One region of the Klebsiella sp. F11 genome, then DNA from elsewhere that is predicted to be linked to it. Evidence: predicted binding sites of a transcription regulator. Region 1 holds the regulator's gene; the other holds the start of a gene.
The links. Region 1 encodes LexA, which represses DNA repair genes until DNA is damaged. Its sites were predicted from a motif close to TNCTGTATGTACATACAGNA; they were not measured.

Region 1 (16,021 bases):
GATGCTGACGGTGTAGCCCGGGCTGAGCTTCTCGCCGCTCCAGCTGCCGTCGGCATTGATTGATTGATAGAAGCCGGCTTTATTATTTGGCCGGTATTTGACGCCGCTCTGGTTGTTGGTTAGCTCGCCGTCTCCCGCCAGGGTATACAGCGGCTGGGTGCCGGAGAACTGACGCAGTGAACTCATGATGACCTTGCTGTCGTCAGGCAGGACGGCGGTCAGCTGGTTCAGCGCGGTACGGTTTTGGGTAATCACGCGCAGGTTGGCACGCTCGCCTTCCGGCTGAGCATCGGCGTCTTTCAGGGCCAGCTTCTGCACGCCGCCGAGCTTAAACGCGTCGGAAACGTAATTTTTGCCGCTGTCGCCGTCGGTCAGCGCCAGCTTCCACTCATCTCCCGCCGGATACAGCGAGAAGTTATAGGCTTTGCCGGCCTGGAAGGAGCGGTCCATCAGAACCTGCTGCGCACGCTCGAAGGTCAGCTGGTTGGTGCTGCTGTAGTTGGTAAAGGCGATAGCGATGGTGCAGATCAGCGGGAACAGGACGAACAGCCCCATCCCGGCAAGACCCGGATAGACATAGCGCCAGGCATAGGCCTTGCGGTTAGAAAAGATATACAGGCCAGCCGAGCTTAAAATCAGCGTCAGGATGGCAAACAGGTACTCTCCCTGGGCGTACATCAAAACAACAAGGTAACCCACCAGCAGGCACAGCAAGCCAATCACAGACCATGTCAGCTGCGGGCTTTGCCACCAGTGTTTCTTTTTAACGACATCCATGGGGATCATCCTCTACAACGTATTTTGTTCTCCCTCTCCCCTCAGGACAGCGGGTCGGAACGGGGCCTGGCTGGCCCGGACTCCGACCCGCTCCCGAGAAGGGAGAGGGGACTAGCAGGGTTACTTAGTGATACGAGCCTGTGCGTCTTTCAGCGCGGCGTCGACGGTCTGACGACCGCTAGCTGCGTTGATAACCGCGGTGCGTACGGCATACCAGAAGGCGGACATCTCCGGTACGTTCGGCATGATTTCGCCTTTCTGGGCGTTCGCCATGGTGGCGGCGATACGCGGATCTTTTTCCAGTTTCTCCTGGAAGGATTTCAGCGCAACGGCGCCCAGCGGTTTATCCTTGTTCACTTCGTCCAGACCCTGATCGGTCAGCAGATAGTTTTCGAGGAACTCTTTCGCCAGCTCTTTGTTCGGGCTGGCGGCGTTGATACCGGCGCTCAGTACGCCGACGAACGGTTTCGACGCTTTGCCCTTGAAGGTTGGCAGCAGCGTCACGCCGTAGTTGATTTTGCTCTTATCGATATTCGCCCACGCCCACGGACCATTGATGGTCATCGCGGTATCGCCTTTGTTGAACGCCGCTTCAGCGATGGAGTAATCGGTATCAGCATTCATGTGTTTGTTCTTGATCAGATCGATCAGGAAGGTCAGACCCGCTTTCGCGCCCGCGCTGTCCACGCCGACATCTTTGACATCATATTTGCCGTTTTCGAGCTTGAACGCATAGCCACCGTCGGCGGCGATCAGCGGCCAGGTGAAGTACGGTTCCTGCAGGTTGAACATCAGCGCGCTCTTGCCTTTCGCCTTCAGCGTTTTATCCAGCGCCGGGATCTCTTCCCAGGTTTTCGGCGGATTTGGCACCAGGTCTTTGTTGTAAATCAGCGACAGCGCTTCAACCGCGATCGGGTAAGCGATCAGCTTGCCGTTATAGCGCACCGCGTCCCAGGTGAACGGATAGAGTTTGTCCTGGAAAGCCTTGTCCGGGGAGATTTCGGCCAGCAGGCCGGACTGCGCGTAGCCGCCGAAGCGGTCGTGTGCCCAGAAGATGATATCCGGGCCATCGCCGGTTGCCGCAACCTGCGGGAATTTCTCTTCCAGCTTATCCGGGTGTTCGATGGAGACCTTAATCCCGGTGTCTTTTTCAAATTTTTTGCCCACTTCAGCGAGGCCGTTATAGCCCTTGTCGCCGTTGATCCAAATAACCAGCTTACCTTCTTCAATTTTGGCGAGGGCAGAGGCGGAAAACATCATCGTGGTCAATGCGGACAGCGCGAGGATGCGGGCGCCGGTTTTGATTTTCATATACCAGTCCTTTTTGGTGACGTGCTTGTGGATACACTTAGGTGGCTTAACGGTGACGAGTTTCCTTTTTTAACAACCCCTTTCCATCCTCCCTATGTCTACGCCCCACCCCTGGTTTGTGTGATCTGGCTTGCAGAAACGCCGGTATTGGGGCGTGGAGCACATAAAAAGGCGGCTATTTTTGCAACCTGTGTCACGAAATTGACTTTGGCGCGCCGTCCCCGGCAGCGAGACGAAATCTCTCATCCTCCCGTCTCCTCCCCCATAAAAAAGCCGGGGGTGGAGGATTCACCAGGTTAATGAATGCCGCATAGTCAGCCCATCTTGAATGTGTCTTTAAGTGACAAGTTGTAAGGAAGGGAGATGGCATGGCGAGCGTACAGCTGCGGAATATAACGAAAGCCTGGGGAGACGTGGTGGTATCGAAAGATATCAATCTCGACATCCAGGAAGGGGAGTTCGTGGTGTTTGTCGGGCCATCGGGCTGCGGCAAATCTACCCTGCTGCGTATGATCGCCGGGCTGGAAACCATCACCAGCGGTGATTTGTTTATCGGCGATACGCGGATGAACGATATCCCACCCGCGGAACGCGGCATCGGCATGGTCTTCCAGTCTTATGCGCTCTACCCCCATCTCTCCGTCGCAGAAAATATGTCTTTCGGCCTGAAGCTGGCCGGCGCCAAAAAAGATGTGATCAACCAGCGCGTCACCCAGGTGGCTGAGGTGCTGCAGCTGGCGCACCTGCTTGAGCGTAAGCCGAAGGCGCTTTCCGGCGGCCAGCGTCAGCGCGTGGCAATCGGTCGTACCCTGGTGGCGGAGCCTCGCGTATTCCTGCTGGATGAACCGCTTTCCAACCTCGATGCCGCGCTGCGCGTGCAGATGCGTATCGAAATCTCCCGCCTGCATAAGCGGCTGGGACGCACGATGATTTACGTGACCCACGATCAGGTTGAAGCGATGACTCTGGCCGACAAGATTGTGGTGCTGGATGCGGGTCGCGTAGCGCAGGTAGGGAAACCGCTTGAGCTGTATCACTACCCGGCCGATCGCTTCGTTGCGGGCTTTATTGGCTCGCCGAAGATGAACTTCCTGCCGGTGAAAGTCACCGCAACCGCCATTGAGCAGGTTCAGGTGGAGCTGCCAAACCGCCAGCAGGTCTGGCTGTCGGTAGACAGCGCCCGCGTTCAGGTTGGCGCCAATATGTCCTTAGGCATCCGCCCGGAACATCTGCTGCCCAGCGATATTGCCGACGTGACCCTCGAAGGGGAAGTGCAGGTGGTTGAGCAGCTTGGTCACGAAACGCAAATTCATATCCAGATCCCCGCCATCCGTCAGAACCTGGTCTACCGCCAGAACGACGTGGTGTTGGTAAAAGAGGGAGCTACATTCGCCATCGGTTTGCCGCCGGAACGTTGCCATTTATTCCGTGAGGATGGCACGGCGTGTCGTCGGTTGCATAAAGAGCCAGGCGTGTAAGGCTTCCCATTAAAAAAAAACGCGAACCCCTTAGCGCTGCAGCAGCAGGCGGCACGACGGGCGAAGTGTTCAAAGAAAAGCAATGATCTCAGGAGATAGAATGATGATTACTCTGCGCAAACTTCCACTGGCGGTCGCCGTCGCAGCAGGCGTTATGTCTGCTCAGGCGATGGCCGTCGATTTCCACGGCTATGCGCGTTCCGGTATCGGCTGGACCGGCAGCGGTGGCGAACAGCAGTGCTTCCAGGCAACCGGTGCTCAAAGTAAATACCGTCTTGGTAACGAATGTGAAACCTATGCGGAATTAAAACTGGGCCAGGAAGTCTGGAAAGAAGGTGATAAGAGCTTCTACTTCGATACTAACGTTGCGTACTCCGTATCGCAGCAGAATGACTGGGAATCAACCAGCCCGGCATTCCGTGAAGCCAACGTGCAGGGTAAAAACCTGATCGACTGGCTGCCAGGTTCCACCATCTGGGCCGGTAAGCGTTTCTACCAGCGTCATGACGTTCACATGATCGACTTCTACTACTGGGATATTTCAGGTCCTGGTGCTGGTATCGAAAACATCGATCTGGGCTTCGGTAAGCTGTCTCTGGCGGCAACCCGTTCTTCTGAGTCCGGCGGTTCTGCCACCTTCGCTGAACGCGATGCGCTGGGCAACCGTATTTATGACAACCTGGTGCCGAACGACGTCTTCGACGTGCGTTTAGCGCAGATGGAAATCAACCCAGGCGGTACCCTGGAGCTCGGCGTCGACTACGGTCACACCAACGTTCCAGATAACTACTACCTGCAGCCGGACGCGTCTAAAGACGGCTGGATGCTGACCGCTGAACACACCCAGAGCATGCTGAAAGGCTACAACAAGTTCGTGCTGCAGTACGCCACCGACTCGATGACCTCCAACGGTAAAGGCGTTCCGCAGGGCGGCAGCATCAACAACGATGGCTCCCTGTGGCGCGTGCTTGACCACGGTGCGATCTCGCTGGGCGATAGCTGGGATCTGATGTACGTCGGTATGTACCAGGATATCAACCTGGACAACAACAACGGCACCAAATGGTGGACCGTCGGCGTACGTCCGATGTACAAATGGACGCCGATCATGAGCACCTTGCTGGAAGTTGGCTACGACAACGTCGAGTCGCAGAGAACCGGCGACAACAACAACCAGTACAAAATCACCCTGGCACAGCAGTGGCAGGCTGGCGACAGCATCTGGTCCCGTCCGGCAATCCGCGTATTCGCAACCTACGCCAAGTGGGATGAGAAATGGGGCTATGCGAACGGCGACTCCGGTGCCGGCTACACCTCCGGCGTGGCGTATAACGACACTTCCGCGAAGACCTTCAGCCGTGGCGATAACGACGAGTGGACCTTCGGCGCCCAGATGGAAATCTGGTGGTAATCCAGTCTGACCTGTCATAAGCAAAAGAGGGGCGCAAGCCCCTCTCTATCTTAGGCCCAGCGAGCTATTGCCTGGCTACCGCTCGGCCATCGGAATTGAGGTGATAACAATGAAAATGAATAAAAGTCTCGTTGCCCTCTGCCTGTCCGCCGGCCTGCTGGCCAGCGTACCCGCAGTCAGTTTTGCCGATGTGAATTTTGTGCCGCAGAATACCTCTGCCGCACCGACGATCCCCGCCTCCGCGCTACAGCAGTTAACCTGGACGCCGGTCGATCAATCGAAGACCCAGACCACCAGCTTAGCGACGGCAGGACAGTCGCTGAATATCGCCGGTATCACCGGGCCGGTTGCCGCCTATAGCGTCCCGGCGAATATCGGTGAGCTGACCATTACGCTGACCAGCGAAGTCAACAAACAGACCAGCGTATTTGCGCCGAACGTGCTGATCCTTGACCAGAACATGACGCCATCTGCGTACTTCCCCAGCAGCTACTTTACCTACCTCGAGCCGGGCGTGATGAGCTCGGATCGCCTCGAAGGGGTGATGCGCCTGACGCCGGCGCTGGGCCAGCAAAAGATTTACGTCCTGGTCTTTACCACGCCGCAGGATCTGCAGCAAACCACCAAATTAATCGATCCGGCGAAGGCCTACGCCAAAGGTACCGGTAATGCGGTACCGGATATTCCGGACCCGATTGCCAGACACACCACCGAAGGTTCCCTGAGCCTGAAAGTGAAAACCTCTTCCGGCTCCAGCGTGCTGGTTGGCCCGCTGTTTGGCTCCTCTGGCCCGGGTCCGGTCACCGTTGGCAATACGGCCGCGCCTGTATACAGCGCGCCGGCCGCCGCTCCGGCCCCGGTCGCCGCGCCGGCGGCGAAGAGCGAGCCGATGCTGGACGATACGGAAACCTACTTTAACAACGGCATCAAGCAGGCGGTTGCGAAAGGAGATATCGACAAAGCCCTCAAATTGATGAACGAAGCTGAACGCCTTGGCTCGAAATCTGCCCGTTCCACCTTTATCAGCAGTGTAAAAGGCAAGGGGTGATCGTCTCCCCACAATGCTGATGTTTAGGCACAGCCTTTAGGTGCGTCCGCCTGGACGCGCCTTTTTTCTCGCGCGCGGCTTCTGTTGCATGGCTGTTGCGCGGAAGATCGTATCTTGATGTTTGCCCGCCCCGATTGGCCTATTCTGCGATACAATGCCTTCACGTTATGTATCGGAGAATCAGGCATGTCACATCCTGCGCTTACGCAACTGCGTGCGCTGCGCTATTTTGCCGCTATGCCCCCGCTGGAACCCTCGCTGCGCGACTGGCTGCTGCTGGAAGACTCAATGACCAAACGCTTTGAGCAGCAGGGAAAAAAGGTTAGCGTTATGCTGATCAACGAAGCGTTCGTCGGACGCGAGGCGCTGGTCGGTGAAGAGGCGCTGCTGCCGGATGAAGCGCGTTACTGGCTGCGGGAAATCATTCTCTGCGCCGATAATGAACCCTGGCTGGCCGGGCGCACTATCGTCCCGGAATCGACGCTGAGCGGTCCCGAACTGGCGCTGCAGCAGCTTGGGCAGACGCCGCTGGGCCGCTATTTGTTCACGTCTTCGACGTTAACCCGTGATTTTATTGAAATTGGGCGTTATGCAGAGCTCTGGGGGCGTCGTTCCCGCCTGCGGCTGAGCGGTAAACCGCTGCTGCTGACAGAACTGTTTCTGCCCGCATCGCCGCTGTATTAAGAGGAAGAGAAAATGGAGTGGAGTCTGACGCAGAATAAGCTGTTGGCGTTTCACCGCCTGATGCGTACTGACAAACCGATCGGCGCGCTGCTGCTGCTGTGGCCGACGCTGTGGGCGCTATGGGTGGCGACGCCGGGTATCCCGCCGCTGTGGATTCTGGCCGTCTTTGTCGCCGGGGTGTGGCTGATGCGCGCCGCCGGCTGCGTGGTCAACGACTATGCCGACCGCAAATTTGACGGTCACGTTAAACGTACCGCGCGCCGTCCGCTGCCGAGCGGGGAGGTGACGGAGAAAGAGGCCCGGGTGCTGTTTGTCGTGCTGGTGCTGCTTTCGTTCCTGCTGGTGCTGACCCTCAATACCATGACCATTCTGCTGTCGGTGGCGGCGCTGGCGCTGGCGTGGGTCTATCCATTCATGAAGCGCTACACCCACCTGCCGCAGGTAGTGCTGGGCGCGGCGTTTGGCTGGTCGATTCCGATGGCCTTCTCCGCGGTGAGCGAATCGCTGCCGCTGAGCTGCTGGCTGATGTTCCTCGCCAATATTCTGTGGGCGGTGGCCTACGATACCCAGTATGCGATGGTTGACCGCGACGATGACCTTAAAATCGGCATCAAATCGACGGCGATTTTGTTTGGCGAAAACGATCGCCTGATTATCGGCATGCTGCAGATCGCGGTGCTGGTCCTGATGGCGGCGGTAGGGTGGCTGAACGGTCTGAGCTGGGAATATTACTGGTCGCTGTTTATCGCCGCGGGGCTGTTTTTCTGGCAGCAGAAGCTGATTTTCCGCCGTGAACGCGACGACTGCTTTAAAGCGTTTTTAAACAATAACTACGTCGGGCTGGTGCTGTTCCTCGGCCTGGCGATGGGCTATATGGCGTAGTTTTCTCTGGCAGGGTCCTGACTCCCCGGCTTACGTCGCGCAAGCCGGGGCAAGTCTCAGGCGCTACGCTCCATCCTGCGCGGCGCTTTCAATCGTCAGACGCACGTCCGATGTAATCAGGTTCGCCAGCATCTGGTAAACCTTCAGCGTCTCTTCCGGCTCGGCGTCGCCGGTATCGCTAATATAGCCTTCATCACGCAGCGTCAGCACCAGCGTACTGAACACCGCCTTATCGAAGAACTCCGGCGCGTTGATGCCGTGCAGAACCGACAGGCGCTGAGCCATCGTACGGCTCTCTTTCTCCAGCGAACTGCGGTTAATCGCCGGATTTGCGCTCAGCAGCCAGAAGGTGATGGCATAGCGCTGGAGCGTTTCGCGCGCGCCGGCGGCCAGCAGCTGCAGGGAGCGGGAGTGGGACGGATTGATGCTTATTTCATCATCGCTCAGAACAATCAGCCCCTGGCGCTGCATTTCGACCAGCAGCGCATCGATAACGCTCGCCAGCTCCTCTTTTTCCCAGCGCAGGAACAGCTCGGCCTTCAGCAGCGGATAGAACATCTTGACGTGACGCAGCGCTTCCGCGCGGGCGATCCGCCGATGCTGGGTGACGATAGCCGCCAGCAGCGAAGGCATCATCAGCATATGGGCGATGTTGTTGCGATAGTAGGTCATCAGCACCGCCTGCTCGCGCGGCAGAATGATGATGTCGCCGATGGTGTCTTTCTCGACCTCGAACTTATTCATCTTCAGCGCGTGGTCGATAAGCTCGCTAGCGGAAGCCGGCGGCGTGGTCGCATCCGGGGAGTAAGGCACGTTACGCAGCAGATCGAGATAGCACTCCAGCTGCTGGGTCAGCTGCTCGCGGGTCAGCGAACGCTGGCGCGACGCCAGCAGAGCGGTACAGCACAGGTTCATGGCGTTCGCCGCGCCGGCGTTGTTGATGCGCACCATCAGATCGGCGGCGATGCTGTTTACCGCCGGCGTCAGCCAGGACGGGCGAATGGCTTCGATAGGATCGATGGACTCGCGCCACTCCGGCACGTGCTGGTTGAGCCAGGTCATCAGCGGCAGCGGCTCGCCGAAGTTAACGTATCCCTGGCCGAGGTTACGCAGCTTGCTCAGGCCGCGCAGCATCTGCGGCAGGCTCTCTTTCTCTTTGGTCGCGCCGCGCAGCTCTTTGGCATAGGTGCCGACTTCCATCACGTGCTCGTAGCCGATGTAGATAGGCACCAGGGTGATCGGGCGGGTGCCGCCGCGCAGCATCGCCTGGATAGTCATCGACAGGGTGCCGGTTTTCGGGTCCAGCAGGCGTCCGGTACGGGAGCGTCCGCCCTCGACGAAGTACTCCACCGAATAGCCGCGGCTGAACAGTTCGCCAAGATATTCGCGGAATACCGTTGAGTAGAGCTTATTGCCCTTAAACGTGCGGCGAATAAAGAACGCGCCGCCGCGGCGGAAAATCGGCCCAGCCGGCCAGAAGTTGAGGTTGATGCCGGCGGCGATATGCGGCGGCACCAGCCCCTGATGGTAGAGCACGTAAGAGAGCAGCAGGTAGTCCATATGGCTGCGGTGGCACGGAACGTAGACGATCTCGTGTCCTTCATGCGCCAGCTGGCGCACGCGCTCGGCGTTATGAACGTTAATCCCCTGATACAGGCGGTTCCAGGTAAAACCCAGCACGCGGTCGGTCAGGCGAATCATCTCGTAGGAGAAGTTGGCGGCGATCTCCTCCATCAGCGCGATGGCGTTTTGCTGCGCCTTCTCATGGGAGATTTTCTTGCTGCGGGCTTCGTCTTCCACCGCGCGGGCGATGGCTTTTGACGCCAGCAGCTTGTTGAACAGATCCTGACGCGCCGGCAGGCGCGGGCCGACGGCGGCCAGGCGCTGGCGGGCGAAGTGCATACGCGCCACGCGGGCCAGCTTCTGGGCAATGGTCTTATCGGTGCCGTGTTCGGACGCCATTCGGCGTAGCGACACCGGCGGCGAGAAGCGCACGAAGCTGTCGCGGCCGAGCCACAGCACGGCGAAGAATTTCTGAATGCCGTTAAGCATGCGCAGCGGCGGATTGACCTCGCCCTTTTCGCGTCCGGGCGCACGACCAAACATCACTGAAACCGGCACCATTTGCACGTCGAGGTCAGGGTGGTTGCGGTGCAGATCGAGGTAGTCGTGGAACAGCTTGATGGACTCTTCTTTCGGCGTGTAGTAGGTAAAGACGCGCGGGCCGCCGTGGATAAAGACGTAGCGCGGCAGCTGGGTGCCGTCGATTTCCAGCGGTTCGAGCGGATCGGCTAAATCGTGCTCCAGGCACTGCGCGCGCAGCGTCAGCAGGTCTGCCTTCGAGTTATAGGGCAGAACGTACATAATCGGACGCGAGGTATCCAGTCCCAGTTCCTGAGCAGGTTCTGCGGGAATAGACTTGCTTTTTACCAGCAGCCGTAATGGTAAATTCAGTAATTTATAGTAAATTCGTTGCCAGCCGGACATAAACGATGTGAAGCCTCTGGTTAATCATGCAAATGCGCGGCAAGAATAACAGAAAGTGCGCAAAATTTCCGTTGCCACGCGGCAAACGCGTACACTCATTGACGTCATTTACATAAAAAGGTTCTTTTGATGGCCAATAATACCACCGGGTTAACCCGAATCATTAAAGCGGCTGGGTATTCCTGGAAAGGTTTTCGTGCGGCATGGATAAATGAGGCCGCCTTTCGTCAGGAAGGTATCGCCACCGTTATTGCCATTGCGATCGCCTGCTGGTTGGATGTTGACGCCGTTACGCGCGTGCTTTTGATAGGCTCGGTCCTGTTAGTGATGATAGTCGAAATTCTTAATAGCGCGATTGAGGCGGTGGTGGACCGGATCGGCCCTGAGCACCATGAGCTTTCCGGACGGGCGAAGGATATGGGCTCTGCGGCGGTATTTCTGGCGATCGCCATCGCGCTGATCGTCTGGGTGACGCTGCTGTGGGCGCACTATCGCTAAGCCTCCGCAGCATCAGGCCGCCCGGTCGCCCTCCGCGCGGCTTTTTTTGCGCCGCGTGGAGCAGCAGCGCTTCGCCGCAACTTCCTCCGTGCTAACCGGCCGTAGCGGGCGGCAAAAGAAAAGAATCTCCTGATTTTTGTGTGAAATTTGATTCCAAAATCACCGTTAGCTGTATATACTCACAGCATAACTGTATATACACCCAGGGGGCGGGATGAAAGCGTTAACGACCAGGCAGCAAGAGGTGTTTGATCTCATCAGGGATCACATCAGCCAGACGGGCATGCCGCCGACGCGTGCGGAAATTGCTCAGCGCTTGGGGTTCCGTTCTCCAAACGCGGCGGAAGAGCACCTGAAAGCGCTGGCGCGTAAAGGCGCTATCGAGATCGTTTCCGGCGCTTCCCGCGGCATCCGCCTGCTGACTGAAGAAGAGCCCGGCCTGCCGCTGATTGGCCGCGTCGCCGCCGGCGAGCCGCTGCTGGCGCAGCAGCACATCGAAGGCCACTTCCAGGTCGATCCGGCCATGTTCAAGCCGAGCGCCGACTTTCTGCTGCGCGTCAGCGGTATGTCGATGAAAGACATTGGTATTCTGGACGGCGATCTGCTGGCGGTACACAAAACGCAGGACGTGCGTAACGGACAGGTGGTGGTTGCGCGTATCGACGAAGAAGTGACGGTTAAACGCCTGAAAAAGCAGGGTAACGTCGTCGAACTGCTGCCGGAAAACAGCGAGTTTTCACCGATCGTGGTGAACCTGCGCGAGCAAAACTTCACTATTGAAGGACTGGCCGTCGGCGTCATCCGCAACGGCGAGTGGCTGTAACCCTCTGTTCTGACGCAGCATCGTCCGATGCGTGATGCTGCGCTGTCTCTCCTCGCTCAGGCTCTTCTCCATGTTTTTTAACGCTGCTGATAAGGCCCTGTGGCGCCTGGCGCTACCGATGATTTTCTCCAATATCACCGTCCCGCTGCTGGGGCTGGTGGATACGGCGGTTATCGGCCATCTTGATAGCCCGGTTTACCTGGGCGGCGTGGCGGTCGGGGCTACGGCAACCAGCTTTCTGTTCATGCTGCTGCTCTTTCTGCGCATGAGCACCACCGGCCTGACGTCGCAGGCGTTCGGCGCAAAGGATCCCGTTCGCCTGGCGCGCGCGCTGGTGCAGCCGCTTGGACTGGCGCTGGCCGCCGGTCTGCTGATCGTTCTGTTTCGTATGCCGCTCATTAACCTGGCGCTGCATATCGTCGGCGGTAGCGAAGCGGTGCTGGAGCAGGCCCGGCGTTTCCTCGAAATCCGCTGGCTGAGCGCCCCGGCCTCGCTCGCGAACCTGGTGCTGCTGGGCTGGCTGCTGGGCGTCCAGTATGCCCGCGCGCCGGTGATCCTGCTGATTGTCGGCAACCTGCTGAATATCGTCCTCGACCTGTGGCTGGTGATGGGCCTGCACATGAACGTGCAGGGCGCGGCGCTGGCGACGGTGAGCGCCGAATACGCCACCTTTATCATTGGCCTGCTGATGGCGAAACGCGTACTGACGCTGCGCGGCGTGTCGTTCGCTATGCTCAAGGGCGCCTGGCGCGGCGATATCCGGCGGCTGCTGGCCCTGAATCGCGACATTATGCTGCGCTCCCTGCTGCTGCAGTTCTGCTTTGGCGCGGTGACCGTGTTTGGCGCGCGTCTGGGGGGCGATATCGTGGCGGTGAACGCTATTCTGATGACTATGCTCACCTTCACCGCCTATGCGTTAGATGGCTTTGCCTACGCCGTGGAGGCCCACTCCGGGCAGGCCTACGGCGCGCGCGATGGCAGCAGGCTGCTGGAGGTGTGGCGTGCCGCCTGCCGACAATCTGGCATGGTCGCGCTGGCTTTTGCGCTGATCTACAGCGTGGCGGGAGAGCAGATTATCGCCCTGCTGACCTCGATACCCTCGCTCCAGCAGCTCGCCGACCGCTATCTGTTCTGGCAGATGATTCTGCCGGTGATTGGCGTCTGGTGCTATCTGCTGGACGGGATGTTTATCGGCGCGACGCGCGGCAGCGAAATGCGTAACAGCATGGCGGTGGCCGCTGCGGGCTTTGCCTTAACCCTGCTGACTCTGCCGGTGCTCGGTAACCACGGCCTGTGGCTGGCGCTGACGGTGTTCCTGGCGCTGCGGGGCCTGTCGCTGGCGCTGATCTGGCGACGGCACTGGCGGCGCGGAACCTGGTTTTCATAACGCATTCTGTCTTTAATATGGTTAAAGATTCCGAATAATAAAATCAACCCAGCATTCTCATCTATAGTTAACTCTATGTCCGGCACACAGCGGGCTGTTAACTCACCGAACGATGAGGACTGAATCATGAATAAAGACGAAATCGGCGGTAACTGGAAACAGTTAAAAGGTAAAGCAAAAGAGCAGTGGGGCAAGCTTACCGACGATGATATGACCGTCATCGAGGGCAAGCGCGATCAGCTGGTCGGTCGAATCCAGGAGCGTTACGGTTACGCTAAAGATCGGGCGGAGAAAGAGGTGTCCGACTGGGAAAGCAAAAATGACTATCGCTGGTAGCGAGCAAATTTAGAGCGCTAACCCTTTGTTATTGCCTGCCCGAACGCGACAAGGATGTGCGAAATCCCCTGATTCCCGCTGTGGCTAACGCCTCAGCGGGCTTTCTTTTTAATCTGGATCGTGTGGTCATGATGGCAGCGATCCGGCGCGTTACAGGCCTCTACCTCGACGCAGCCCGCGCACAGGCCGTGCGCTTCAATCACGTTATGGCGCAGGGCGAAGCCCATTCTTGCCGCCAGCGTATGCATGATGTCCTCTACGCCTTCCGCGCACTCTTCTGTCACCACCCCGCAGCGATCGCAGATAAACATCGCTGAGCTATGGGTTGGCTGATCGAACAGATGGCACAGCACGTAGCTGTTGGTTGATTCCACCTTGTGCACGAAACCCTGCTCCAGCAGAAACTCCAGCGCCCGATAGACCGTTGGCGGCTTGGCCTGCGGCTCTTTACCGCGCAGGAGATCGAGCAAATCGTAAGCGCTGATCGCTCCCTGCTGCAGGCTCATCAGGCGCAACACTTCCAGGCGCTGCGGAGTCAGGCGCACGCCCCGCTGCGCGCAGAGCTTTTCAGCATGCGCTAACATGTCTTGCGAAGTGGACTTATCCATGAGCATCCTCTGGTTGCGTAACGATGAAGTTGTTACTTTATCACGATCCTGGCAAAACGCCGAGAACCCACGGTTTGTGCTATACCTGATGCATCTCATTTTCGGGAGAAAACGATGAAACGACCTGATTGCATTCGACATTGGCGCGAGCTGGAAGGGCCGGATGACGCCACCTACCCCGACAGCGGCGAGCTCTTTTCCATCGGCGCTCCGCTGGCCCGCGGTCTAAGGCTAAACCGGCTGGGGATCCATCATGAGCGCCTGCCGCCGGGACGGCGCACCTCTTATCCGCATGCGGAAAGCGATGAAGAAGAGTTTATCTACGTGCTGGAGGGGTATCCGGAGGTGTGGATAAACGGCTATCTGTGGAAGCTGGAGCCGGGGGATTGCGTCGGTTTTCCCGCCGGCACCGGGGTATGCCATACCTTTCTGAATAACACCGAGGAGGAGGCGTGCCTGCTGGTGGTGGGCGAAGCGAACAAAAAATTTAACCGGATCTACTATCCGCTAAACCCCGGCTATGCCGCGACGCGTCAGGATCGCTGGGTCGACCATCCGCCGCAGTTCTTCGGCCCTCACGACGGTAAGCCGCGCAGGAAATAGCGTTTTTTCCAGCGCAGGATACGGCCATTGGCGCTATGCGCCTGTGGTTTATCTTTGTGCTATAGTAGCGCCCCTTTTTACCCGGATGCCTATTTATTCGCCATGATGCCAGAATCAACGTCAACCGCTTTTGCTGCCCACCGTTTTTCCATCGCCCCGATGCTCGACTGGACCGACAGGCACTGCCGCTATTTCCTGCGCCAGCTGACGCGCCATACGCTGCTGTACACCGAAATGGTGACCACCGGGGCGATTATTCACGGTAAAGGCGACTACCTGGCCTATAGCGAAGAGGAGCATCCGGTTGCGCTACAGCTGGGCGGTAGCGATCCGGCGGCGCTGGCGCAGTGTGCGAAGCTGGCGGAAGCGCGCGGTTACGATGAGATCAACCTCAACGTCGGCTGTCCGTCTGATCGCGTGCAGAACGGGATGTTTGGCGCCTGCCTGATGGGCAATGCGCAGCTGGTTGCCGACTGCATTAAAGCGATGCGCGACGTGGTGTCGATTCCGGTGACGGTAAAAACCCGCATCGGCATTGATGACCAGGATAGCTATGCGTTCCTGTGCGATTTCATCGAGACCGTCTCCGGGAAGGGCGAATGCGACATGTTTATCATTCACGCCCGTAAAGCCTGGCTCTCCGGCCTGAGCCCAAAAGAGAACCGCGAAATCCCGCCTCTGGACTACCCGCGCGTCTATCAGCTAAAGCGTGATTTTCCGCATCTGACGATGGCGATCAACGGCGGCATCCGCTCGCTGGAAGAGGCGAAGCTGCACCTTGAGCATATGGACGGCGTGATGGTTGGCCGCGAGGCGTACCAGAATCCAGGCATGCTGACCTCCGTTGATCGGGAGATTTTTGCTGCCAATGGCGCGGATACTGACCCGGTTGCCGTAGTGCGCGCCATGTATCCGTATATTGAGCGTGAGCTGAGCAACGGGACCTATCTTGGCCACGTGACCCGCCATATGCTGGGCCTGTTCCAGGGGATCCCCGGCGCTCGCCAGTGGCGTCGCTATCTGAGTGAGAACGCGCACAAGGCCGGGGCCGATATTAACGTTCTGGAACACGCGCTGAAGCTGGTTGCCGATAAGCGTTAACGTTTCGCTAAATTTTAGTCAAATACGCCACGCCCTGAAGCTTGCTTTGGGGCGTTTTTATTTAAATTCAATAAATTATACCTGGCACGCTTCTTGTAATATCTGAGCAATGAGGGTTATTACCTGGGAGAGAAGACGATGTTCGAACTGCTATTTATTATTGGATTTTTCGTCATGCTGCTGATGACTGGCGTGTCGCTGCTGGGCATTATTGCCGCCATTGTTGCGGCGACGGCGCTGATGTTCGTCGGCGGTCTGTTTGCGATGATGATTAAGCTGCTGCCGTGGCTGCTGCTGGCCGTTGCGGCGGTATGGGTGATTCGGGCGATAAATACGCCAAAAATCACCCGCTACCGTAGCAACAACCGCTGGCGTTATTAAGGGAGTGAGTGGTCGGTCACAACCTGAGGAATTTTGCATAAAACGGCGTAGGTTTTGCTTATTAAATCTGTCACTATTAGCGCGTTAACGAATTCATCGCGCTGTACCCTACATACAGCCGAACTAAAAAAAGTCAGGGCTTCCGTTTGGAAGCCCTAAACTTTTCTACCCTCCCGCCTCTCCCGTCATACTTCAGACTACAGGTG
Region 2 (16,021 bases), 2.3 Mb from region 1:
GGCATCTCTTCTCTGTCTGAAGAGACCAAAGACGCAGAGCGCGTGATCCCGCGGGCTATCTTCCTGACCGCGCTGATCGGCGGGATGATCTTTATCTGTGCCTCTTATTTCCTGCAGCTGTACTTCCCGGATATCTCTCGCTTTAAAGATCCGGAGGCGTCGCAGCCTGAAATCATGCTGTACGTGGCGGGCAAAACCTTCCAGTGGGGCGTGCTGATCTTCTCCAGCGTCACCGTTCTGGCTTCCGGCATGGCCGCGCACGCGGGCGTTTCCCGTCTGATGTACGTGATGGGCCGCGACGGCGTCTTCCCGACCAGCTTCTTCGGCTACGTTCACCCGAAATGGCGTACCCCGGCGTTTAACGTCCTGCTGGTGGGCGCGATTGCGCTGCTGGCGATTAAATTCGACCTGGTGACCGCCACGGCGCTGATTAACTTTGGCGCGCTGGTGGCCTTTACCTTCGTTAACCTGTCGGTGATTTCGCAGTTCTGGATCCGCGAGAAGCGTAACAAGACTCTGAAAGACCACCTCAACTACCTGGTGCTGCCAACCTGCGGCGCGCTGACCGTAGGCGCCCTGTGGGTCAACCTGGAACAGAGCTCTATGGTTCTGGGCCTGATCTGGGGCACCATCGGCCTGGTCTACCTGGCCTGCGTAACCCGTCGTTTCCGCAACCCGGTTCCGCAGTACGAAGATATTGCCTGATTGCGCGTCAGGATAAAAAAAGCCGGGGGGAGACCTCCGGCTTTTTTGTTTCCGTCACGCCCGCGTTTCCTGGCGCATCACGCGGAGCAGCGTATCCAGCAGCCCCGGAAAACGCGCCTCCAGATCCTCCCTGCGCAGCGAAATCATATTCTCCCGTCCCTGCGGACGCTGCCAGATCACGCCGCTATCGCGCAGCACGCGCCAGTGGTGGGTCATGGTTGACTTGGCGACGTCCTCATGGCGCAGGGCGTTGCAGCTCTGCTCGCTGCCGTCGGCGAGGATGCGAATAATCTCCAGCCGCAGCGGGTTTCCAAGGGCAAAAAGCACGTTTTCAAGGCGGATTTGTTCACGTTCGGGGTGATTGGCGATCATAATATTCCTGTGTCGGCGGGGCGCTGCTCCGCGGAACGGCGCCCCGTATCGGCGGCTGGCCGGTAATATACCAAACTCAATCCCTAAAGCCACGCGCGCTGCCCGCAGCTTCAGCAATAGTAACGATAGCAAAAATAGTTCGAATATACTCGTACAGTTGTACTATGATAGAGGGCGTTAAACGAACCGCGGCCATTTCGCCGCTCACTGACAGTCAAAAATGACTAAGGACGCATCATGCCCCGACCCATCCCCCTCGAACGTTATCGCAACATCGGTATCTCCGCGCATATCGATGCCGGTAAAACCACCACCACCGAGCGCATTCTGTTTTATACCGGAATGAGCCATAAGCTGGGTGAAGTACACGATGGCGCGGCAACAACCGACTGGATGGCGCAGGAGCAAGAGCGTGGGATCACCATTACCTCCGCCGCGGTAAGCTGCTTCTGGCCCGGCATGGACCGCAGCTTTGAGCCGCACCGGATTAATATCATCGACACCCCCGGGCACGTCGATTTTACCATTGAAGTCGAGCGCTCCATGCGGGTGCTGGACGGCGCGGTGATGGTCTACGACTCCGTTGGCGGTGTGCAGCCTCAGTCGGAAACCGTCTGGCGGCAGGCGAATAAGTACCACGTCCCGCGGCTGGCCTTCGTCAACAAAATGGACCGCCCGGGTGCCGATTTCTTCCGCGTGGTGCAGATGATGATCGACCGCCTGAAGGCCAACCCGGTGCCGGTGGTGATTCCCGTCGGCGCCGAGGAGCATTTCGTCGGGGTTGTGGACCTTATCAAAATGCGCGCCATTTTGTGGGACGACGCGACCCAGGGGATGACCTTCAGCTATGCGCCGGTACCGGATTCGCTGATGGCAACCGCCCGCCAGTGGCGGGAGACAATGGTCTCCGCGGCGGCGGAAGCCAGCGATGAGCTGATGGACAAATATCTCGAAACCGGCGATCTGAGCGAGGCTGAGATCGTGGCCGGGCTGCGTAAGCGCACCGTTGCCGGCGAGATCCAGCCGGTGCTGTGCGGCAGCGCCTTTAAGAATAAAGGCGTCCAGCGGATGCTCGACGCGGTCGTCGAACTGATGCCGTCCCCGCTGGATATCCCGGCGATTCAGGGCGTTGACGAGCAGGGCCGGCCGGCGGAGCGTCATCCTGACGACAATGAACCGTTGTCGGCGCTGGCGTTCAAGCTGATGACCGACCCCTACGTGGGCCAGCTGACCTTTATCCGCGTCTATTCCGGTACCCTGAAGAAAGGGGATGCGGTCTATAACCCGGTTAAAGGTAAAAAAGAGCGTATTGGCCGCATCGTGCTGATGCACGCCAACGATCGCCACGAGGTGGACGAGCTGCACGCCGGCGATATCGCCGCCTGCGTCGGCCTGAAAGACGTCACCACCGGCGACACGCTGTGCGATCCGAACGCGATCGTCACCCTCGAACGCATGGAGTTTCCGGAGCCGGTGATTTCGCTGGCTATCGAGCCGAAAACCAAAGCGGATCAGGAGAAAATGGGCATTGCGCTGCAGCGCCTGGCGGCGGAAGATCCGTCGTTCCGCCTGCATACCGACGAGGAGTCGGGGCAGACGATTATTTCCGGGATGGGCGAGCTGCACCTGGAAATTATCGTCGACCGGATGCGACGCGAATTTGGCGTCGAGGCGAATATCGGCCGGCCGCAGGTCACCTACCGCGAGACGATCCGCAAAACGGTGAAAGAGGTGGAGGGCAAGTTTGTCCGCCAGTCCGGCGGCAAGGGGCAGTACGGCCACGTGGTGCTGACTCTCGAACCGCTGGAGCCCGGCAGCGGCTTCGTCTTTGAAGACGCCACCAAGGGCGGGGTGGTGCCGCGGGAGTACATTCCTTCGGTGGAAAAAGGCCTGCGTGAAGCGATGGGCACCGGCGTGCTGGCGGGCTATCCGGTAGTGGACGTCAAGGCGACCCTGACTTTTGGTTCGTACCACGACGTCGACTCCTCGGAAATGGCCTTCCGCATGGCGGCCATTTTTGGCTTCAAGGAGGGCGCGCGCAGAGCCGATCCGGTAATCCTCGAACCGGTGATGCACGTGGAGGTGGAAACCCCGGAGGAGTACGCCGGCAATATTATGGGCGATCTCTCCTCCCGCCGCGGCATGGTGCAGGGGATGGAAGAGCGCTTCGGCAGCCAGATCATTCGCGCCGACGTGCCGCTGGCCGAAATGTTCGGCTATTCCACGACCCTGCGCTCGATGTCCCAGGGGCGGGCGACCTACAGCATGGAGTTCCATCACTACGCGGAGGCCCCGCGTAACGTGGCGGAGGCGATTATCGCCAGCCGCGCGAAAGGGTAAATAATCGTTCCCGGCCCTGCGTCGCGCAGGCCGGGAATTTTTTTAGCCTACACAATTTCCTGCGCGTACTGCCACAGCGCTTTCACCAGCGTCAGCTTTTCATTAGCGTCCGCATACTGCTGCTGCAAGGTCTGCAGCTCATCGGCGTAGGCCTGTAAAAACTCCGGCGTAAACACTTCCCGACGATGCGCTAACCAGCGCTGCTGCTCGGCTTCATCGAGGCTGCCCGGGAAGTTTCGCGCGCGATAGTTAAACAGCAGGCGCGCGATGCGCGGGTCGGCAAAGGTAATGTCCAGCGCCGGCAGGTTGCGCGGCTCGGTCTCCAGCACAATCTTCATCGCCGCGCGGTCGGCATCGCTGAAGAAGCCGTTATAGAGCTGAGTATCGACGTTATCGGAAGGCACGAACGGCTCCGTCTCGGCAAAAATTGCCACCACTTTTTCCCGTACCTGCGGCTGGCCGCGCAGCAGCTGCAGGTTATCGAGGCAGCGCTGACGGTTGATGCCCAGACGCTCTGCGTCTTCCGGGCGCAGCGTATTGGCCTTGGCCAGCACCGGGCATTTGTTGAGGTGGACCAGCTTGACCGGTACCGCCGCCAGGTCGCCGAGATCGGCTTTGGCGGTATACAGCCGTTCGCGCAGGGCGTCGGCGTCCAGCTCCAGCAGCGGCGACATATCGCCGGCAAGGTCAACCATAATCACCGCATTGCGATTCTCCGGATGCCACGCCAGCGGAGCGACCCAGCTGGTGTTGCCGCGCGCGGCGCCGAACATCCCGGAGACGTGCACCAGCGGCGTCATCTGCGGCACGTCAATCAGCGTCGCCAGCTTGCGCTTATTGCGGAAGGTATAAAGGTAGTCGAACAGGCGCGGCTGCCGGGTTTTGACCAGCTTCGCCATAGCGATCGTGGCGTAAACGTCGGCCATCGCATCGTGGGCGTTGCTGTGCTCGATGCCGTTGGCCACCGTCAGATGTTCAAGGCGGAAACTGGGCAGGCCGTCATCGTTTTCCGGCCAGTTGATGCCTTCCGGGCGCAGCGCGTAGCAGGCGCGCATCACGTCCAGCAGATCCCAGCGCGAGTTATCGTGCTGCCAGCTCCAGGCGTAGGGATCGTAGAAGTTGCGGTAGAAAATGTTGCGGCTGACTTCGTCATCGAAACGCACGTTGTTGTAGCCCACAATGCAGGTCTTCGGCACCGTGAACAGATCGTGAATGCGGCGGGCAAAGGCGGCTTCGTTGTCGCCTTTGGCGATTGCTTCCTGCGGCGTGATGCCGGTAATCATCACCGCCTGCGGCTGCGGCAGATAGTCGTCGGCCGGCTTACAGTAGAACACCTCGGGCTCGCCGATGACGTTAAGATCCGCATCGGTGCGGATGGCGGCAAACTGCGCCGGCCGGTCGAGGGAGGGGCGGGTGCCGAAGGTTTCGTAGTCGTGGAACAAAAATCCGGGCTGATTGGCGCTATCTTGCATAGTCTGTCTATTTTCCGTGGTGGTTGGCATCCATACGCTAAATCGTTCGGGGTGAGCCACAAAGCCAGCGCACGTGCAGCTTGAAGTATGACGGGCTATGGTAAACGATTTGCCCGGCCATCAGAAGGGCGTCGGCCGCCCGGCGCGCTTATCGTGTCATATTTTCTTGCAATTAAACCATGATATGAAAGGAGAACTTCCGTAAAAAGGACGGCGGATCTGTAAATCTTGAGGATATGCCGTTGAAAGGCCGTTTTTTTATTGCCGTAACTTTGCTCGCTTCGAGCGTTTCCTGCGCTTTTGCCGCAAACGATTTTCCCGTCACCGTGACGCCGCCTTCCATTCAGGCAGGCTCCTGGGTGCTGATGGACTATACCACCGGTCAGATCCTGACCGCCGGTAATGAACACCAGCAGCGTAACCCCGCCAGCCTGACGAAACTCATGACCGGCTATGTGGTCGATCGCGCCATCGACAGCCATCGCATTACCTTTGACGATATGGTCACCGTCGGCAAAGATGCGTGGGCGAAGGGCAACCCGGTATTCGATGGTTCATCGCTGATGTTCCTTAAGCCCGGCGATCGGCTGAGCGTGCGCGATTTAAGCCGCGGGCTTATCGTCGACTCGGGCAACGACGCCTGCGTGGCGCTGGCCGACTACGTTGCCGGCGGCCAGCCGCAGTTCGTCGCCATGATGAACGAATACGTACAAAAGCTGCACCTGCAGGATACCCACTTTGAAACCGTCCACGGGCTGGACGCGCCGGGGCAGCACAGCTCGGCCTACGATCTGGCGGTGCTGTCGCGGGCGATTATTCACGGCGAGCCCGACGTGTACCATATGTACAGTCAGAAAAGCCTGACGTGGAACGGGATTACCCAGCAGAACCGCAACGGCCTGCTGTGGGATAAAACCATGAACGTCGATGGCCTGAAGACCGGCCACACCTCCGGCGCCGGTTTTAACCTGATTGCCTCCGCCGTCGACGGCCAGCGTCGCCTGATTGCGGTGGTGATGGGGGCCGAGAGTCCGAAAGGGCGCGAGCAGCAGGCGGCCAAGCTGCTGCACTGGGGCCAGCAAAACTTCGATACCGTCCAGGTCCTGCAAAAAGGCAAAAAAGTGGGCAGCGAGCCTATCTGGTACGGTGATAAGGAGCAGATCCAGCTTGGCACCGACCAGGACTTCTGGCTGGCGCTGCCGAAGTCGGAGGTTTCGCGGATTAAGGCCAAATATGTGCTGGATAAGAAAGATCTGGAAGCGCCGATCGCCGCCAATCAGCGGGTCGGCGAGATTTCGCTCTACGACGGTGATAAAGTGGTGGCCCACTGGCCGCTAGTGACTCTGGAAAGCGTCGGCAAGGGAGGCGTATTCTCGCGCATGAGCGATTATCTGCACCACAAGCTGTAGTCGTACCGCCGCTCTCCTGCAGAGCGGCATCCTTTCTCTCCCCACGCCGTTGTAGCGCCGGTTGGCGATTCGTTTAGTTTCACTCCATTACCTTACCTGCTCACCCTTAGGGAAATACGCCGGCGCCTGTGCGCCTGAAATGGAGCTGGGAAGATGAAACTTTTTGCGCGCAGCGCGCTTTCTTTGGCACTTTTTGCCGCTTTGAGTCCCGCGGCCTTTGCCTCCGGCCTGGTCCTGGCCGATGACGATCTGCGCAATGATTTAGCGTGGCTGACCGATCGCGGTACTCTCTCGCTGAGCCTGTCGACCTGGCCCCTGAGCGAAGAGGAGATCGGCCGCGCGCTGGCCAACGCCCATCCGACCACATCCGCAGAGCGGACGGTGTTGGGGCGGGTGAATCAGCGTCTGAGGGCGCTAAAAGCCGATCTGCGCGTCACCGGCTACAGCGCAACCGACAGGCCGGGAACGCCGCAGGGCTTTGCCGAGTTCCGGCCTGCCGACCACTCGCTCTCCGTCGCGCTGAATAACAGCGGCGAATGGTGGGACCTGCACCTGCAGGGCAATGTTGAAGGCGACAAGCGCATCGGCAATGGCTCCAGCGTTAACGCCAACGGCGCCTACGGGGCGGTGAAATTGTGGAACCAGTGGCTGGCGTTTGGCCAAATTCCACAGTGGTGGGGGCCCGGCTATGAGGGGAGCCTGATCCGTTCCGACGCCGCGCGGCCGATGACCGGCTTTTTGCTGTAGCGCGCCGAACAGCGGGCTCCGGAGAGCGCCTGGCTGAGCTGGATTGGCCCCTGGCAGTACCAGCTTTCCGCCAGCCAGATGAGCCAGTACGCGGCGGTACCGCATACTAAAATCTTTGGCGGCCGCCTGACGGTCTCGCCCTTTACCTCGCTGGAGCTGGGCGCCTCGCGCATTATGCAGTGGGGCGGCGAGGGCCGGCCCTCCTCCTTTGGCAGCTTCTGGGAGGGGCTCACCGGCCGCGATAACACCGGCGATTCGGTGGACGATCCCGGCAATCAGCTGGCGGGCTTTGATTTTAAACTGAAGCTGGCGCCGACGACGGGCTGGCCGGTGAGCGTCTACGGGCAGATGATTGGCGAGGATGAGGCCGGATATCTGCCGTCCGCCCATCTCTACCTCGGCGGGGTGGAAGGGCATCACCAGTGGAACAGCAACGCGATTAACTGGTATCTGGAGGCGCACGATACCCGCTCGAATATGGGGCGCACCAACTACATCTATAACCACTTTATCTATAAAGATGGCTACTACCAGCAGGGCTATCCATCAGGCGACGCGATGGGCGGCGACGGGCGTCTGTACGCCGGCAAGGTCGAGCTGGTGACGGAAGAGAATCAGCGCTGGAGCGCGCGGCTGGTCTACGCCGAGGTGAATCCGGAAAATCAGCGGATTAATAAGGCGTTCCCGCATGCCGATACCCTAAAAGGCGTACAGCTCGGCTGGAGCGGCGACATGACGCCTACCGTACGCCTCAGCACCTCCCTGTGGTACACCGATGCCAACCACAGCGACAGCGACGATCTGGGCGCCAGTATCGGGATTGAACTCCCCTTTAGCCTGTAGCCGCCGGCGGCGCTTTTCGCCGCCACGTCGCGCCTCTTCCCAGCGCAAAGCAGGCCAGCGGCAGAGGCAGGGTAACGATCAGCAGCATCCACAGCAGGGTATAGACCGCGTCAACGCCGTCGTTTTGCAGGTTGGTATAGAGTTTGACCGGGATCCCCTGGGGGAAATAGGCAAAGATCATCACGATGCCGAACTCGCCGACGGCGCGCACCCACGCCAGCGCCACCGCCGAGGCCAGCCCCGGCAGCGCCATCGGCAGGGCGAGAAAGCGAAAGCGATTCCAGCCCGTAGCCCCCAGCGTTTGTCCGGCCTCGAGGATTGCTTTCGGCACCGTGGCGAAGGCGGAACGGGCGACCACGATAAAGTAGGGCAGCGCGCCGTAGACCTGGGCGAGGACGAAGGCGGCGGGATTATTCACCAGCGTGACGCCTATCCGCGTCAGCCACTGCCCGGCCAGCCCGTAGGGGCCGTAGGCCGAGACCAGTAAAATGCCCATCGCCAGCGGCGGCGTTAGCAGCGGGATCATCAGCAGCAGTTCCGCCAGCAGACGCCGACGACCGCTGGCCTGCGACAGCCACCAGGCGGTCGGCAGGCCTATCGCCACGATCGTCACCAGCGCCAGGCACCCCAGCCCCATCGACACGAGGATCGCATCGTCGTCGCGCCAGGCCAGCCGCAGATGCTGCCACGGCGTGACGCTAATTAGGGTAATAAAGGGGACGCTGAGCAGCAGAGCCGCTAGCGCGAGCCAGCCGGCAATGCGCCCGGCGCGCTTTATCTGGCGTATAGGTTTTCCCCTTTCGCCGCGGCGTAGCCGTACTGTTTAAACAGCTGCTGCCCCTGCGCGCTTTGCATGAACTGGACGAATTTCTCCCCCTGTTCCACGCCGTTCGGCGCATTTTTCAGCACCGCGGCGTAGAAGACCAGCGGCTGAGTGTGCAGCGTCTGGTCCTTACCGGCGCTGTCCTTAATAGTGAAGCTAACGGTGTCGTACCACTGCTTCGCCATCGCCGGGTTGCTGAGGTTAATCTCATCGGGCAGGGCGACGTAGGGCAGATGAGCGGAGAGCACTTCGCTCTCGTAGCCCGCGGCGGCGTCAACCTGGCCGCTCTCCAGACGGCTCAGCAGGCCGCCCTCCTGATGGGTCTGCGCCGGGTTTTGCAGCTCGCCGAGGATTTTGTTACTGATGCCCGGCTGGTGGTAATACTTCTCGGCCAGCATCAGGGTAAAGACGATATTCTGGCCCTTAGGATCGACGTACGGGTCGGTACGGCCAAAACTGATGTCTTTCTGCGCCAGCAGGTTTAGCCACGAGGCGTCCTGGCTTTTATTGGCGGCGGCGAACCGCGCGGCGTATTTCCCTTTGGGGCTGTACGCGACCACCATGCTGGTGCTGGCGACCGGTATCGCCTCATCGATCAGCCCGGCGTCTTTGAGGATTTGCATCGGCCCCGGAGTGATGGAGACGAAAACGTCGGCGGTCAGCTTGTGGCTGGCCAGCAGGCGCGCCATGCCGTAGGCGCCCTGGCCTTGTCCCTGATAATCGCCGTTTTGCGCTTTGGCAAACGCCGGCCCTAGCCCCTGATCCATCACCTTACCCATCGAACCGGCATAGGTGACGCGAATATCCTGCGCCATCGCCGCATGAGCAAACTGCAGTGCCAGCACGGCTGCCAGCGTAAACTTCATTTTTCCGTGCATCGTTATCCCCATTCGTTATGTTTTTATTTACATAACGATTATCAATAATCCGCGCGGCGAAAACAATTTATCCAGAAGCGGTATTGAGGCGCGGTTGAAGTATCCGTTCTGCGTGCCGGCTTCCTGAATCATTTTTCCGCGCCGGCCAATGGCGACTCTGTGAATCCGCGCACATACTGTGTGTTAACTGCCTGCTACATTATATGTATATTTATACAGTATTTTATCAATCGCGGAGGCAATATGAACTACAGCGTTAAGTCCGTTGGCGCGCGTAAAATCGCCGGTTTTCATATGGTGGGGCCCTGGGAACAGACCGTTAAGCAGGGTTTTGAACAGCTGGCGGTATGGGTCAACACCCGCCAGATCCCGGCCCGGGAGTGGATCGCCGTCTATTACGACAACCCGGAGCAGGTTGCGGCAGAAAAGCTGCGCTGCGACACCGTGGTCACGGTGGACGACGATTTCGTCATTCCGGCCAATAGCGAAGGGGTGAACCTGAGCGAGATCGCCGGTGGAGAGTATGCGGTTGCCCGCGCGCGGGTGGTCAATCATGATTTCTCCACGCCCTGGCTGCAGTTCTTTGAGGACTTGCTGCAAAGCGAAGAGTACCAGCTGGCGGCAAAACCCTGCTTTGAGCTCTATCTTAATGACGGCAACCGCGACGGCCACTGGGATATCGAAATGTACGTGGCGGTTGAACGTATCGGCGGGTAGGCGCTTGTCCCTATAGTGAGAAAGGTTTTCTTACATTAGCGTGAGGCTTGCGATGAAAAAGCGGCTACAATCGGCCTTTTGTTTTTAGCGGAGAGGGTCGTGCGCGCTGATAAATCACTCAAGCCTTTTGAAATTCGCCTGTATCGGCATTACCGAATCGTACATGGCGTACGCATCGCGCTGGCTTTTGTTCTCACATTTCTACTGGTACGCCTGCTGAATGTACCGGAAGGCACCTGGCCGCTGATTACGCTGGTGGTGGTGATGGGGCCGATATCGTTCTGGGGCAACGTGGTGCCGCGGGCCTTTGAGCGTATCGGCGGCACCATCCTCGGCTCCGCGCTTGGGCTGGTGGCGCTCAAGCTGGAGCTTATCTCCTTACCCGTGATGGTGCTGTGGTGCGCGGTGGCGATGTTCCTCTGCGGCTGGCTGGCCTTAGGGAGAAGGCCCTATCAGGCGCTGCTGATCGGCATTACGCTGGCGGTGGTGGTAGGGGCTCCGCCGGGAGATATGAACACCGCGCTGTGGCGAAGCGGCGACGTTATCTTCGGCTCCCTGCTGGCGATGCTGTTTACCGGCATCTGGCCGCAGCGGGCGTTTCTGCACTGGCGTATCCAGATGGCAAACTACGTCACCGCCCTTAATCGCCTGTATCAGGCCGGGATCTCGCCAAACCTGGTCGAGCGTCCCAGGCTGGAAAAACACCTGCAAAAGGTCCTCAGCGACGTGGTGAAAATGCGCGGCCTGATTACGCCGGCAAGCAAAGAGACCCATATCCAGAAGGCTATTTTTGAGGCGATTCAGACCGTCAGCCGTAACCTGGTCTGTATGCTCGAGCTGCAGGTCAACGCTTACTGGGGCTCGCGGCCGGGGCACTTTGTGATGCTAAATTCCCGCACGCTGCGCGAAACGCAGCAGATGACCCAGCAAACCCTGCTGACCATCGCCCATGCCCTCTATGAAGGCAACCCGCAGCCGATCCGCGCCAATACTGAAAAGCTCAATGAGATCATCGCCGAACTGCGGCAGCTTATCAAAGAGCACCCGGGCGAAAACCTCGCGGAAACGCCGATCCACGGCTACGTCTGGCTGACGATAGAGCTGGCGCGCCAGCTTGAGCTGCTGTCGAATTTGATCTGTCGGGCGTTGCGTAAATAAAAGCCAGATGCGCGAGAACGACCACAGGTTGCTTCGATTCAGCAGCATTTAGGGTTATGATAACCCTAAAGGAAAAAACATTGTCATCAGCGACTGCTAACAGTTATGTTAGCCCTATATTGCAGTCGCTTTAGCGAATCCGAATCTCAAATATTAGGGGTATAAAAATGGAAACAACTAAGCCTTCTTTCCAGGACGTACTGGAGTTTGTTCGTCTCTATCGTCGTAAGAACAAGCTGCAGCGTGAAATTCAGGACGTTGAGAAAAAGATCCGCGATAACCAGAAGCGCGTGCTGCTGCTGGACAACCTCAGCGACTACATCAAACCGGGCATGAGCGTTGAAGCTATCCAGGGCATCATTGCCAGCATGAAGAGCGATTACGAAGATCGCGTTGATGATTACATCATCAAAAATGCTGAACTCTCTAAAGAGCGCCGCGACATCTCCAAAAAGCTGAAAGTTATCGGCGAAGCGAAGGTCGAAGAGTAATCTCCTCGATCCTGCCCGGCGTCGGTTCTCGCCGCCGGGAGTTATCCCCGGTACTCCCTCTGTACGACTCCTTTCTTCCGTATGGCGAACCGCCGTATAACGCGGGTTGCCGGCCCGAGCGTAGAAAATACGCGCGCAACGGTCCGCCCCCTAAAGCGCTACGAGGAACATCATGGATACACTTTCGGCCCTCATTGCCGACATTCCGCCGCCGGATCGCCCGGCGATGGCCCGGGCGCAGCGGCATCTTGACGGTTTATTAAAACCGCCCGGTAGTCTCGGCCGCCTGGAGGCGCTGGCCGTACAGCTGGCGGGTATGCCGGGGCTGAAAGGTCAGCTGCGGCTGGCAGAAAAAGCCATCGTGGTGATGTGCGCCGATCACGGCGTCTGGCATGAGGGCGTGACTATCTCACCCCGGGCGGTTACCGCGATTCAGGCGATAAATATGACCCGGCAAAATACCGGCGTTTGCGTTCTGGCAGCGCAGGCGGGGGCAAAAGTCCGGGTGGTTGACGCCGGGATCGACGCGGAGCCGATCCCCGGCCTTGTCGACTTAAAAGCGGCACGAGGCAGCGGCAATATTGCGCAAACGGCGGCCATGAGCCGCGAGCAGGCGACGGCGCTGCTGCTGGCGAGCATCCGCTATACCCGCGAGCTGGCGTCTCAGAGCGTGACGCTGTTCGGCGTCGGCGAACTGGGTATGGCGAACACCACGCCGGCGGCGGCGGTGGTGAGCGTGCTCACCGGGCGCGATGCGCAGGATACCGTCGGCATCGGCGCCAATCTGCCGGTGTCGCAGCTGGCGCATAAGGCGGAGGTGGTGCGTCGGGCCATTGCCGTCAATCAGCCGCGGGCTGAGGATGGACTCGACGTGCTGGCAAAGGTTGGCGGTTTCGATCTGGTTGGTATGACCGGCGTCATGCTCGGGGCGGCATCCTGCGGGCTGCCGGTGGTGCTGGACGGATATCTCTCCTGCGCGGCGGCGCTGGCGGCCTGCCGTATTGCGCCTGCCGTTCATCCCTATCTGATCCCCTCGCATCTGTCGGCGGAAAAGGGGGCGCGCATTGCGCTTGAGCATCTGCAGCTTGAGCCGTATCTGGATATGGGGATGCGTCTGGGCGAGGGGAGCGGCGCGGCGCTGGCTATGCACCTGGTAGAGGCCGCCTGTCGGGTGTTTAACGAAATGGGGACCCTGGCGGAGAGCAATATCGTCCTGCCGGAGAGCCGTTAACCGCCGAGCAGGGCGCCGCCAGGCGCCCTGTTGCCATCCGGCCTACAGCGCTTTTTGCCACACGCTCTGCGGCAGCAGATAGACTTCGGCTTCGGCCTTCATGCCGTCGGTCACGATATGGTGGATGCCGCTGGCCATTACCGCCAGGGTCACGTCAAACGCGTTCAGGCTATCGCCAAAACCGGCGGTCAGGTTGAGCATCGAACCGTTGGCCATCAGGTAAACGGTTTTACCATGCATTTGATAGGCGTTGATATACGGCATCACCACTTCATGGCTGAACTGGCGCAGGTAGCCGCAGTCAATCTCTTCCGCAACGTGGCCGACGTTAAGGATAAATACCCCGTCTTTCGCTCTATCCAGCGCGCTGCTGTTAACTACCTTTTTCGCGCCGGTTGCCGTAGCGACGACGTCAGCGGCAGCCATAGCCTCCTGCAGTTCGACGACGTGCCAGCCGTCGTAAGCCGCCTGCAGGCGACGGGCGGGGTCGATTTCGGCGACCATCACCTGGCCCCCGAAGGCTTTTGCGGCGGCGGCAACGCCCTGGCCCACCAGGCCATAGCCGATCACCAGCACCTTTTTCTCATGCAGCGTGAGATGGGTGGTCTGGAAGAAGGTATGCCAGGCGGTCAGACCGACCATGTGGCGGTTATGCAGGCCCTCTTTAACCGGCAGATCGTCCCAGTTAAAAATCGGATACCCCGGGCGAATATCGCCCAGCCGGCTGACGCCGGAACCGGTCGCTTCCAGCCCGGCCACGATATTGCCAAATTCGCCGCGCCGGTGGAGCAGGGTGGTGATATCGGCCCCCATTTCACACAGGTGCGTCGGCCCCCAGGCGATGGCCTTTTCCCACGACCGCTGCCAGTCGGCGTCGCTCATATCGCGCCAGGCGCTGGCCTCGGCTCCGCGTGCCACCAGCCAGCTGACGACTTCGTCCTGTACGGTGGTTGGGTTGCAGGTGGTTAAAAAGACCTGCGCGCCCTTCTCCAGAAGGCCCTGCACCAGCGGGATCATTTTCATATCCAGATGCATACAGCAGGCCAGTCGAACCTGGCTCAGGTCGGGAAGCGCGGCCACCTGGCGCAGGGTACGCGGCATGTTCTGGCTGGCCCATGCCACTTCTTTCTCTAAATTAATATTATTATTCAACGTATTATGCCTTCAATCCGTAGAGTGGGTGAAATACTGAACGGGGAGATTCTAGCGTAGTACGCTGAAATCACATAGCCGGGGGTCAATGCCTGGCAGCCGGACTGGCGATTGCGGGCATGTATTTCCTGCGCTGCCTGCATCCGCCGGGCGGCGCCGTTGCCCTGACGGCCATCCTCGGCGGCGCCGGCATACACAGCGAAGGCTATCACTTCGTGCTGACCCCGGTACTGCTGAACTCCGCCATGCTGGCCCTGCTGGCGATCGTTTTTAATAACCTCGTTGGGCGCCGTTATCCGCACCCGCTGGCGGCGGAAGAGGTGAAAAGCAAAGTCGTGCCGCTGGGGCTTGCGGTGACCCGCGAGGACATTCACGCCGCGCTGCTCGACGGCCAGTTCCTGGATATTGATGAAGATGACGTTCAGGAGCTGCTGGAAAATATTGAACAAAAAGCGCGCAGCCGCATGGCCGCTGCGCCGAAGGCCTAACGCCGCCGCCAGCGAAGGCCGGCGGTGAGCGGCTAAAGCTCGCCGGTCATATACTGCGCCACGCCGCGGCCAAAGCTCCAGTCGCCTTTTTGATTGCTTATCACCGAAACCATTAAATCGTCGGGGCTCAGCCCGCAATGCTCCTGCAGTTCGGCGAGCAGCGTCGCGTAAAACAGCTGTTTTTGTTCTTCGCTGCGCGGGCTGGTAAACACCCTGATCACCACCATCTTTTGACTTCGCGTCAGGCCTAAACCGGTATCCTCGATCACCATATGGTGAGGCTTGTTTTCATGAACAATCTGGTAGCGATCGCGCTCCGGCACCTTAAAGGCGTGCAGTACGACGCGGTGGGCGGCATCGAGCAGCGTTTTTATTTCAGCTTCGCTGCGGCCCTCAATGAGATCAAACGTCAGTAGCGGCATAGCAGGCCATCCTTAATTATCTTGCGTACGAGATGAGTGGGCAAAACCGATGCTACCCAATGTCACGACGGGCAAAAACCGCTATATTTGAATTCATTGTTTTTTCAGGTGAACAATCGACATGAGCGATCCGCGCCCCGACGTTTTCTGGACCCATTTGTACTGGCTTACGGTGCTGGAAGAGCAGAAGAGCTACACCCGCGCGGCGGAAAAGCTGGCGGTGAGTAAATCGGCGATCAGCCAGAAAATCAGCGAGCTCGAGCGGGTCACCGGCAAGACGCTGGTGCACCGGACCACCCGCAGCGTGACGCTGAGCGAAGACGGGCTCAGGCTGGTGGCGGAGCTGAATGCGCCCTTCGGCCAGCTGCGCGATATCTTTAACGGCACCCGCGATGAGGAGGGGCCGCTGCGCGGTACGCTGCGGGTGACCGCCCCGGTCGCCTTTTCCCGCCAGCAGCTGGTCCCGGCGATGACGCCCTTTCTGCATCAGCACCCGCAGCTCCAGCTGCAGCTGGAGGTCACCGACCGGCTGATATCCCTTGCCAGCGAGGGATTCGATCTCGCGATTCGTCACTGCCGACGCGAGGCGCTGCCGGACACCCATGTCGCGTGGACGCTGTGCCAAACCGCGACGCTAATTGTTGCCTCGCCAGAGTATATCCGCCGCTTTGGCGCCCCGGACTCCCCCGAGGCGTTACGCCATCACCAGTGTCTGACCTACCCGCGCGGCTCGCAAAGTCCGCGATGGGCGTTTGAGTCTGAGGACGATCGCG

Region 2: a site for LexA is predicted at 9,791-9,810, ahead of sbmC (DNA gyrase inhibitor SbmC). Genes of this name have one in related genera too.

What each region holds. Positions count from the first base shown of each region.
Region 1 is NZ_CM160060.1:5,266,456-5,282,476, reverse strand. Features, by position in the region: gene malF (maltose ABC transporter permease MalF) at 1-777, opposite strand, end outside; gene malE (maltose/maltodextrin ABC transporter substrate-binding protein MalE) at 898-2,088, opposite strand; gene malK (maltose/maltodextrin ABC transporter ATP-binding protein MalK) at 2,457-3,566, shown strand; gene AC1M2H_RS25930 (maltoporin) at 3,667-4,977, shown strand; gene malM (maltose operon protein MalM) at 5,087-6,025, shown strand; gene ubiC (chorismate lyase) at 6,212-6,709, shown strand; gene ubiA (4-hydroxybenzoate octaprenyltransferase) at 6,722-7,591, shown strand; gene plsB (glycerol-3-phosphate 1-O-acyltransferase PlsB) at 7,655-10,078, opposite strand; gene AC1M2H_RS25905 (diacylglycerol kinase) at 10,208-10,576, shown strand; gene lexA (transcriptional repressor LexA) at 10,791-11,399, shown strand; gene dinF (MATE family efflux transporter DinF) at 11,470-12,786, shown strand; gene AC1M2H_RS25890 (CsbD family protein) at 12,913-13,122, shown strand; gene zur (zinc uptake transcriptional repressor Zur) at 13,215-13,730, opposite strand; gene AC1M2H_RS25880 (cupin domain-containing protein) at 13,845-14,333, shown strand; gene dusA (tRNA dihydrouridine(20/20a) synthase DusA) at 14,436-15,434, shown strand; gene pspG (envelope stress response protein PspG) at 15,573-15,815, shown strand.
Region 2 is NZ_CM160060.1:1,943,156-1,959,176, forward strand. Features, by position in the region: gene AC1M2H_RS09600 (APC family permease) at 1-705, shown strand, start outside; gene AC1M2H_RS09605 (ArsR/SmtB family transcription factor) at 760-1,077, opposite strand; gene fusA (elongation factor G) at 1,315-3,417, shown strand; gene sbcB (exodeoxyribonuclease I) at 3,465-4,889, opposite strand; gene AC1M2H_RS09620 (hypothetical protein) at 5,062-5,232, opposite strand; gene dacD (serine-type D-Ala-D-Ala carboxypeptidase DacD) at 5,162-6,298, shown strand; partial or broken gene AC1M2H_RS09630 (capsule assembly Wzi family protein) at 6,452-7,888, shown strand; gene AC1M2H_RS09635 (molybdate ABC transporter permease subunit) at 7,878-8,648, opposite strand; gene AC1M2H_RS09640 (extracellular solute-binding protein) at 8,663-9,577, opposite strand; gene sbmC (DNA gyrase inhibitor SbmC) at 9,833-10,306, shown strand; gene AC1M2H_RS09650 (FUSC family protein) at 10,406-11,464, shown strand; gene AC1M2H_RS09655 (DUF496 family protein) at 11,632-11,955, shown strand; gene cobT (nicotinate-nucleotide--dimethylbenzimidazole phosphoribosyltransferase) at 12,128-13,186, shown strand; gene AC1M2H_RS09665 (adenosylhomocysteinase) at 13,229-14,338, opposite strand; partial or broken gene AC1M2H_RS09670 (HPP family protein) at 14,431-14,826, shown strand; gene AC1M2H_RS09675 (tautomerase family protein) at 14,859-15,248, opposite strand; gene AC1M2H_RS09680 (LysR family transcriptional regulator) at 15,370-16,021, shown strand, end outside.